DNA from 2 places in the Nocardioides jishulii genome. Region 2 is predicted to be linked to the other one. Evidence: riboswitches for the same ligand, from Rfam matches in the RefSeq annotation. Region 2 holds a riboswitch; the other holds the start of a gene.
What was found. Region 2 has a riboswitch for thiamine pyrophosphate ahead of FCL41_RS15280 (thiamine ABC transporter substrate-binding protein). Riboswitches for the same ligand answer to the same signal wherever they lie in the genome.

Region 1 (4,070 bases), 1.1 Mb from region 2:
ATCGCCACCATGCGGTAGCGCCACGACTCCGCCTGGTCGCCGCTGCAGGTCGCGGCGTACAGCGCGCCGACGTGCGAGCTGGAAAAGGGCTCGAGTCCCACGTGACGCCCGGGCAGCACGGACTGCCCGGGACGCTCGCGAGGGGACCAGCCGGAGAACGACGCGGAGCTCGGAGCTGAGGTGGTCATGGCGCCAACCTAGGGCGGGGAGGACCCGCCGACCAGTCACTTCTCGAGCGACCGGACCCGGATCCCGGAGACGGGCACGGTCACGGCGCCCGAGGGGTCCGTGAAGAAGTCGTTGCCCTTGTCGTCGACCACGATGAAGGCAGGGAAGTCCTCGACCTCGATCTTCCAGACGGCCTCCATGCCGAGCTCGGGGTACTCGATGACCTCCTGGCTCCTGATGCAGTCCTGGGCCAGACGGGCGGCCGGGCCGCCGATGGAGCCGAGGTAGAAGCCGCCGTGGCTGCCGCAGGCGTCGGTGACCTGCTTGGAGCGGTTGCCCTTCGCGAGCATCACCATCGAGCCGCCGGCAGCCTGGAACTGCTCGACGTACGAGTCCATGCGACCGGCAGTCGTCGGGCCGAACGAGCCCGACGCCATGCCCTCGGGGGTCTTGGCGGGGCCGGCGTAGTAGACCGGGTGGTTCTTCAGGTACTCCGGCATCGGCTCGCCCGCGTCGAGGCGCTCCTTGATCTTGGCGTGCGCGATGTCGCGGGCCACGACCAGCGGTCCGGTCAGTGAGAGGCGCGTCTTCACCGGGTGCTTGCTGAGCTCGGCGAGGATGTCGGCCATCGGCTGGTTGAGGTCGATCTTCACGACCTCGCCACCGGCGATCTCCTCGGCCATCCCCGCGTCGGGCATGTACTGCGCCGGGTCGGTCTCGAGCTGCTCGAGGAAGACGCCCTCGGGCGTGATCTTGCCGAGCGCCTGGCGGTCGGCCGAGCAGGAGACCGCGATGGCGACGGGGCACGAGGCGCCGTGGCGGGGCAGGCGTACGACCCGCACGTCGTGGCAGAAGTACTTGCCGCCGAACTGGGCGCCGATGCCGAACGACTGGGTCAGCTCGAAGACCTGCTGCTCCAGGGTGGTGTCGCGGAAGGCGTGGGCGCCCATCGAGCCTTCGGTCGGGAGGTCGTCGAGGTAGTGCGCGGAGGCGTACTTCGCGGTCTTCAGCGCGTACTCCGCCGACGTGCCGCCGATGACCACGGCGAGGTGGTAGGGCGGGCAGGCGGCGGTGCCGAGGGAGCGGATCTTCTCGTCGAGGAACTTCAGCATCGACGCCTCGTTGAGGATCGCCTTCGTCTCCTGGAAGAGGAACGACTTGTTGGCCGAGCCGCCACCCTTCGCCATGAAGAGGAACTTGTACTCCGGCTTGCCGGAGGTCTGCGGGGTCGAGTAGATCTCGATCTGCGCCGGCAGGTTGGTGCCGGTGTTCTTCTCCTCGTACGTCGTGATCGGCGCGAGCTGGGAGTAGCGCAGGTTGAGCTGCGTGTACGCGTCGTAGACGCCGCGGCTGATCGCCTCGCCGTCGTCGACGCCCGTGATGACGCCCTCGGACTTCTTGCCCATGACGATCGCGGTGCCGGTGTCCTGGCACATCGGCAGCACGCCACCGGCGGAGATGTTGACGTTCTTGAGCAGGTCGAGCGCGACGAAGCGGTCGTTGCCGGACGCCTCGGGGTCGTCGATGATCTTGCGCAGCTGCTTGAGGTGGCCCGGACGCAGGTAGTGGGAGATGTCGTGCATCGCCTCACGGGTGAGCCGCTGGATCGCCTCCGGCTCCACCTTCATGAAGGTCTGGCCGTCGACCTCGAAGGTCGAGACACCCTCGGTGGTCACCAGTCGGTAGGGCGTCTGCTCCTCACCGTTGGATCCGTGGGTCGGGAGGAGGTCGGAGTAGCGGAATTCAGGCCCAGTGCTCACGACCGGCGAGTGTACGCGCGACCGTGGCATCCGTTGGTCGCGGCCCGACGTGGCTCTGGACACGTCGCTCTGGACACGTCCCGGGGGCTGGGCTACGTTCGATGACGTCCACCACGGGAGCCTGCGGCAGCGGGCTGAGAGGGAGCTGAGCCGCTCCGACCGTCGAACCTGATCCGGGTCATGCCGGCGAAGGAAGCGTTCAGGAGTCCCCGATGCCTTCAGTGTCATCATCGTCTTCAGCGTCATCGTCATCCGTGTCCTTGGCGGTCGTTCCCCGTCTCTTCTGCCTGGTCGCCCCCACCGACGACCTCGCCCTGCTGCCCGCCCTGGCCGAGGTCGGTGTCGACGGGTTCCAGGTTCGCGCCAAGCAGGCGACCGACCGCGAGGTGCTGGCGCTGACCCGTCTGGTGATCGGGGCGGTGCGTCCGTTCGGGGCGATGGTCGTCGTCGACGACCGGGTCGACCTGGCCCTGGCCGCGGGTGCCGACGGAGTCCACCTCGGCGCCGACGACCTGCCGGTGGCCCTGGCCCGGCGCATCGCCCCCGACCTCGTCGTCGGTGCCACCTGTCGCACCCCGGCCGACGTGCGGCGTGCGGCCGCCGACGGGGCGTCGTACGCGGGCTTCGGCCCCGTCTGGGCGACCAGCAGCAAGTCCGGCCTCCCCGCGCCCCTCGGGCCGGCTTCCCTGACCCGGGCCACGGGGCCTCTGCCCCTGGTGGCCATCGGCGGCGTCGAGGCGGGGCGTGCCGGCGAAGCAGTGGCGGCGGGAGCGCACGGGGTCGCGGTGATCGGGGCCGTCTGGGGCGCGCGAGATCCGGTGGCGTCCGCGAAGGAGCTCGTGGCAGCGGTGGGGTGACGAGGGTGACCCGGGTGGGCACAGGCGGTGGGCGCGTCACCGTGCTGGGCGCCGGCATCATCGGACTCTGCGTGGCCGACGAGCTCGTCCGTCGAGGGCTGGAGGTGTTGGTCCTCGACCCCACGCCCGGGCAGGGAGCGTCCTGGGCCGCGGCGGGGATGCTGTCCCCCGCCGCGGAGAGCTGGTACGGCGAGACCGACCTCCTCGAGACCGGTCGTCGGTCGGCCCGCCTGTGGCCGCCGCTGGCCGCGCGCCTGGGAGTGGAGGTGCACACGCGCGGCACGCTCCTGGTCGGCCACGACGCCGGCGACCTGCAGGGCGTGGAGCGCCACGCCGCGCTGCTCACGGCCGCCGGGGAGGCCGTGCATCCGTTGGGGCGACGAGAGCTGCGCAGCGTCGAACCAGGGCTGGGCCGCGTCGCCGGCGGCGTGCTGCTGCGGGAGGAGTGGGCCGTCGACCCGCGGCGGGCCGTTGCGGCGCTGGCCGCGCGGCTGGGCGACGTGGTGGTGCGGCGCGCTGGCGCGCTCGCACCGCTCGCGGAGGAGGCGCGGGCCCGTGGTGACGTCGTCGTGGTCGCCACCGGCGCCACGTTGCCCGAACCGTTCGGACACCTCGTACGCGGCGTGCGCGGGGAGACGATCCGGGTGCGCTGCGACGACCCGCCGGTCCACGTGGTCCGTGGGCTGGTGCGGGGCCGGGCCGTCTACCTGGTGCCGCGCGCCGACGGCGAGGTCGTCGTCGGCGCGACCAGCGGGGAGCACGACGGACCGCCCGTGGCCACCGTCGGAGGTGTCGCAGAGCTGCTCGAGCCGGCCCGGACCCTGCTGCCCGGCCTCGACCGCGCGACCTGGTTGGAGGTCGTGGCCCGGGACCGCCCGGGCACGGCCGACAACCGTCCGCTGGTGGGACCCACCCACCTGCCCGGGGTCCTGCTGGCGGCCGGCCACTTCCGGCACGGTGTCCTCCTGGCGCCGCTCACCGCCCTGGTCATCGCCGACCACATCGAGCACGGGACGGGCCTGTCGGCCTGGGATCCCCGACGTCTGGACGAGAGGAAGACAGCATGATCGAGCTCAACGGCCGGCCCACGCCGGCAGCGGACCGCACCCTGGAGGAGGCGCTGGCCTCCCTCGACCTCCCGCCCACCGGATGCGCGGTGGCGGTGAACGGTGAGGTGGTGCCACGTTCCGAGCACGCCGTCCACCGGTTGCGCGACGGTGACGTCGTCGAGGTCGTGACGGCGGTGCAGGGCGGATGAACGCGTCCGACACGTTGGTCGTCGCCG
Region 2 (4,070 bases):
CCTGCACGGTTCGCTCGAGGTCGTCCACGTCCATCGCCGCCAGGTCCTCCGGAGCCACCGGCCAGCTCTCGAGGTGGGGGTCGGCGAGCAGGTACTGGACCAGCAACCCCTGGCCGCGGCGGTCGTGGTGGTGGATCGGCTCGGGGATCATCCGGCCCTCGGCGGTGTCCCAGAAGGCGTCGACGCGACGCGCGACGGAGCGTGCCACCTTGCCCGGCACTCCCTGCTGCGGGATGTAGGGGTGCGGTCGGGTCGGGGAGTGGAGCTCGGCCCGGTGGAGCTCGACCAGGAGGTCCGACTCGCCCTCGCGGTGGTGCTCGTCGAGCTCGTGGGCCAGGTCGTCCTCCAGCGGTTCCAGGGCGTCGAGCTCGGCCTCGACGGCGTCCCAGATGGCCTTCCAGCTGCTGTTCACCGCATAGGCGGAGCCGTAGAGCTTGGCCTTCACCTGGGCCATGGCCATCGCCAGCTGCCGCGTCTGGGCGAGGTAGGCCTTCGTCCGGGTGGAGCCGTCGGGAAGGCGCTTGTTGGCTGCCGGGACCAGTACCGCGGCGGTGGCGCCGAGGTGCCGGCTCGCGGTCGCCAGGAAGGTGTCGACCGGCGGGTACTGGTCGCGGGGCCGGTCCGGGTCGCCGGAGGGATGAGCCCCTCGGGCTCGCGCGAGCTGCTTCTCGAGGAGCTGGTGCGTGGCGCGGGAGTCGGTCAGGAGGGTGTCCATCGAGTCACCTCCGAGGGGCGAAGGATCACCTCGCCCCAGTGTGCGCCGACCGCATGGGTGGCACAAGGACGAGCCGGGCTCACGCCAGGAACTCGAGCACCTGGCGCATCGCGCGCCGTCCCTCCGGGATGACCGGGAAGAGGCTGTAGACGTGGAGGAGGTCGTGCTCCTCGACGCTCGTCAGGTCCCACCCGGCTTCCTCGGCCCGGCGCACCAGGAGGCGGCAGGCCGCGGCGAGGGTGTCGCGGGTGCCGTGGAGCATCAGCGTCGGGGGCAGGTCCGACAGGTCGGCCAGGGCGGGGGAGACCTCGGGCCGGACGAGGTCGTCGGGCGAGCCCGCCCACCACTCCGCGTAGAGCCGGATCTTGGAGAGGAAGAGCCACGGGTCGCGCAGCGCGAACTCCTCGGTGCCCGGGGCCGTGGAGGTGAGGTCGGCCCAGGGCGCGTGCAGCACCATCGACCCGGCCACGGCGCCGGACCCGTCACGGCGTACGCGGTCACGCATCGTCTGCGCGAGCGCCAGCACCAGCCCGCCCCCGGCCGAGTCGCCCATCAGGGTCAGGGGACGCTCGCCGGTGGCGTCGGCGTGCTCGGCCCAGGCCACCGCGAGGTCGACGAGGTCGTCGTGGGAGTCGCGCCATGTGTGGGTCGGGGCGAGGGGGTAGTCAGGCATGACGATCCGGGCGCCGAGACGCCGCGCGAGGATCGCGGTGTAGCGGACGTGGAAGACGTCGATCGGCTTCACGAAGCCGCCACCGTGGCCGTACAGGACGGTGCGGGTGACGGGCACGTCGCGTGGCGTGAGGACGTACGTCGGAAAGCCCGTGCAGGTGTCGACCTCGACGTCGAAGCGCCGCGAGAACCCGGGCACCAGCCGGGTCGGCAACCCGGGCTCCTGCGTCTGCTGCCAGGTGACGATGCGGCGGCGCTCCAGGGCCGCGTCGTCGAGGTCGCGAGCGCGCCGCACCCGCGGGAGCACTGTCGCGACCACCTGGTGCAGCAGGCTCGGCGATCCAGCGGGGAAGAGGGGCACGACCCCGAACCTAGGGGAGAGGCGGTGACGCGTCGGCCACCGGACGCACGAACCACGACGTGTCCCACAGGCGTATGGTGTGCGCGTCAGACAGGGGAGCCCGTGACACGGGCTGAGAGTGCGGACCAGCCGCAGACCCTACGAACCTGCTCCGGTTAATACCGGCGAAGGGAGTCAGAAGATGTCCGTGCCTGCCCGTAGGCGGATCCCGGCGCTCGCCGCCACCACCACGATGGTCCTGGCCCTCACCGGCTGCAGCCTGATCGGCGGCGACTCGGAGAAGGCCGACCGCGCCGACCAGGTCGTCCTGGTCACCCACGAGTCGTTCGCCCTGCCCGACGAGGTGGTCGACGCCTTCGAGGACGAGACCGGCCTGGAGCTGGTGGTGCGCGCCTCCAGCGACGCCGGGGCCCTGGCCACCAAGCTCGCGCTCTCCGCCGACAACCCCTCGGGTGACGTCGCCTTCGGGATCGACAACACCTTCGCCTCCCGCGTGCTCGACGCCGGGGTCTTCGAGCCCTACGACGCCGAGCTGCCCGAGGGGGCCGAGCGGTTCGCCCTGGCCGAGGGGGGCGACCTGCTCGCGCCCGTCGACCAGGCGAGCGTCTGCATCAACGTCGACTCGGCGTGGTTCGCGAAGCGGAAGCTCGAGGCGCCCTCCTCCCTGGAGGACCTCGCCAAGCCGGCGTACGAGGACCTCACCGCGGTCTCGAGCGCCTCCAGCTCCTCGCCCGGCATGGCCTTCCTGCTCGCCACCCGCGCCGCCTTCGGTGAGAAGTGGGACGACTACTGGCGCGACCTGCTCGACAACGGCCTCAAGATCGTCGACGGCTGGACAGAGGCCTACTACGGCGAGTTCAGCGCCGGAGGGGAGAAGGGCACCCGCCCGGTCGTGCTCTCCTACGACTCCTCGCCCGCCTTCACCCTGGACGGTCCCGGAGGTCGCTCCACCACCGCCGCCCTGCTCGACACCTGCTTCCGCCAGGTCGAGTACGCCGGCGTGCTGAAGGGCGCGAAGAACCCCGAGGGCGCCCAGGAGCTCGTCGAGTTCCTGCTCGGCCCCGAGGTGCAGGCCGCGCTGCCGGGCTCGATGTACGTCCGCCCCGTCAGCGGTGAGGTCAGCGTGCCCCAGGAGTGGAGCGCCAACGCCCCCGAGCCCGACGACGCCTGGGAGGTCGCCCCGGCGGAGATCGCGGCCAACCGCGACACCTGGCTCGAGGAGTGGACCGACGTCGTCACCCGCTGAGGCCCGGTCCGTGCTGATGGTGCGTCGAGCGCTGGACCGACCGACGGTGGACCGAGCGAAGCTGGGCAGGCTGGCTGGCCTGGCCGCGCTGGCGGCCGGGCCGCTGGTCGTGCTCACGCTCTTCTTCCTGCTGCCCGTCGCGGGCATGGTGGGTCGCGGCTTCGTCGTCGACGGCACCTTCGACCCGCTCGGCGTGCTGGAGGTGCTGGCCCGACCCCGGGTGGGGCGGGTGCTCGGCTTCACCCTGGCCTCCGCGACCGCGGGCACGGTGCTGTCGTTGCTGCTGGGCCTCCCCTCGGCGTACGTCCTCTCCCGACTCGACCTCCCCGCGCGCCGGCTGGTCCGCGCCGTGCTGCTGGTGCCGTTCGTGCTGCCGACCATCGTGGTCGGCGTGGCCTTCCGCGACGTCCTGGGCGAGGGCGGACCGCTGGGCTTCCTGGGCTGGGAGCAGGGGCCGGTCGCGGTGGTGCTGGGCCTGGCCTTCTTCAACGCCGCCGTGGTGATCCGCACCGTGGGCGCAGCGTGGGAGTCGCTGGACCCGCGTCCTGGTGAGGCCGCCGCGGCGTTGGGCGCGACGCCCTTCCAGGTGCTCACCACCGTCACGTGGCCGGCGCTGCGCGGCTCGGTGGTGAGCGCGACCTCGGTGGTCTTCCTCTTCTGCGCCACCTCGTTCGGCGTCGTGCTGACGCTGGGCGGGGTGCGGTGGGCCACCGTGGAGACCGAGATCTACCTGCTCACCACCTCGCTCTTCGACCTGCGCGCCGCAGCGGCCCTCTCGGTCCTGCAGCTCGTCGTGGTCGTCGTTCTGCTGGCGCTGACGGCCCGCTTCCGCGCCCCCGGGGCGCCGGTGGCACGGCGTACGTCCGCCCCGCGCCGCGTGCGCCCGGCCGACGCCCCGGCCCTGGCCGTGACCGCGCTGACGCTGGCCTTCGTGGCCCTGCCGATCATCACCCTGGTGCAGGGCTCGCTGCGTGTCGGCGGGGAGTGGAGCCTGGACAACTACCGGGCCCTGGCCGGTCGCGGCAGCGACCAGGCGCTGCTGGTGCCCGTCACCGATGCGCTGGCCTCGTCGCTGC

Region 1: another riboswitch for thiamine pyrophosphate. It lies ahead of FCL41_RS03435 (thiamine phosphate synthase); the one in region 2 lies ahead of FCL41_RS15280 (thiamine ABC transporter substrate-binding protein).

What each region holds. Positions count from the first base shown of each region.
Region 1 is NZ_CP040748.1:736,436-740,505, forward strand. It holds gene FCL41_RS03425 (GNAT family N-acetyltransferase) at 1-188, opposite strand, end outside; gene FCL41_RS03430 (fumarate hydratase) at 225-1,928, opposite strand; TPP riboswitch at 2,032-2,141, shown strand; gene FCL41_RS03435 (thiamine phosphate synthase) at 2,183-2,785, shown strand; gene thiO (glycine oxidase ThiO) at 2,800-3,852, shown strand; gene thiS (sulfur carrier protein ThiS) at 3,849-4,043, shown strand; gene FCL41_RS03450 (thiazole synthase) at 4,040-4,070, shown strand, end outside.
Region 2 is NZ_CP040748.1:3,204,451-3,208,520, reverse strand. It holds gene FCL41_RS15290 (hypothetical protein) at 1-715, opposite strand, end outside; gene FCL41_RS15285 (alpha/beta hydrolase) at 795-1,748, opposite strand; TPP riboswitch at 1,831-1,938, shown strand; gene FCL41_RS15280 (thiamine ABC transporter substrate-binding protein) at 1,936-2,994, shown strand; gene FCL41_RS15275 (ABC transporter permease) at 3,041-4,070, shown strand, end outside.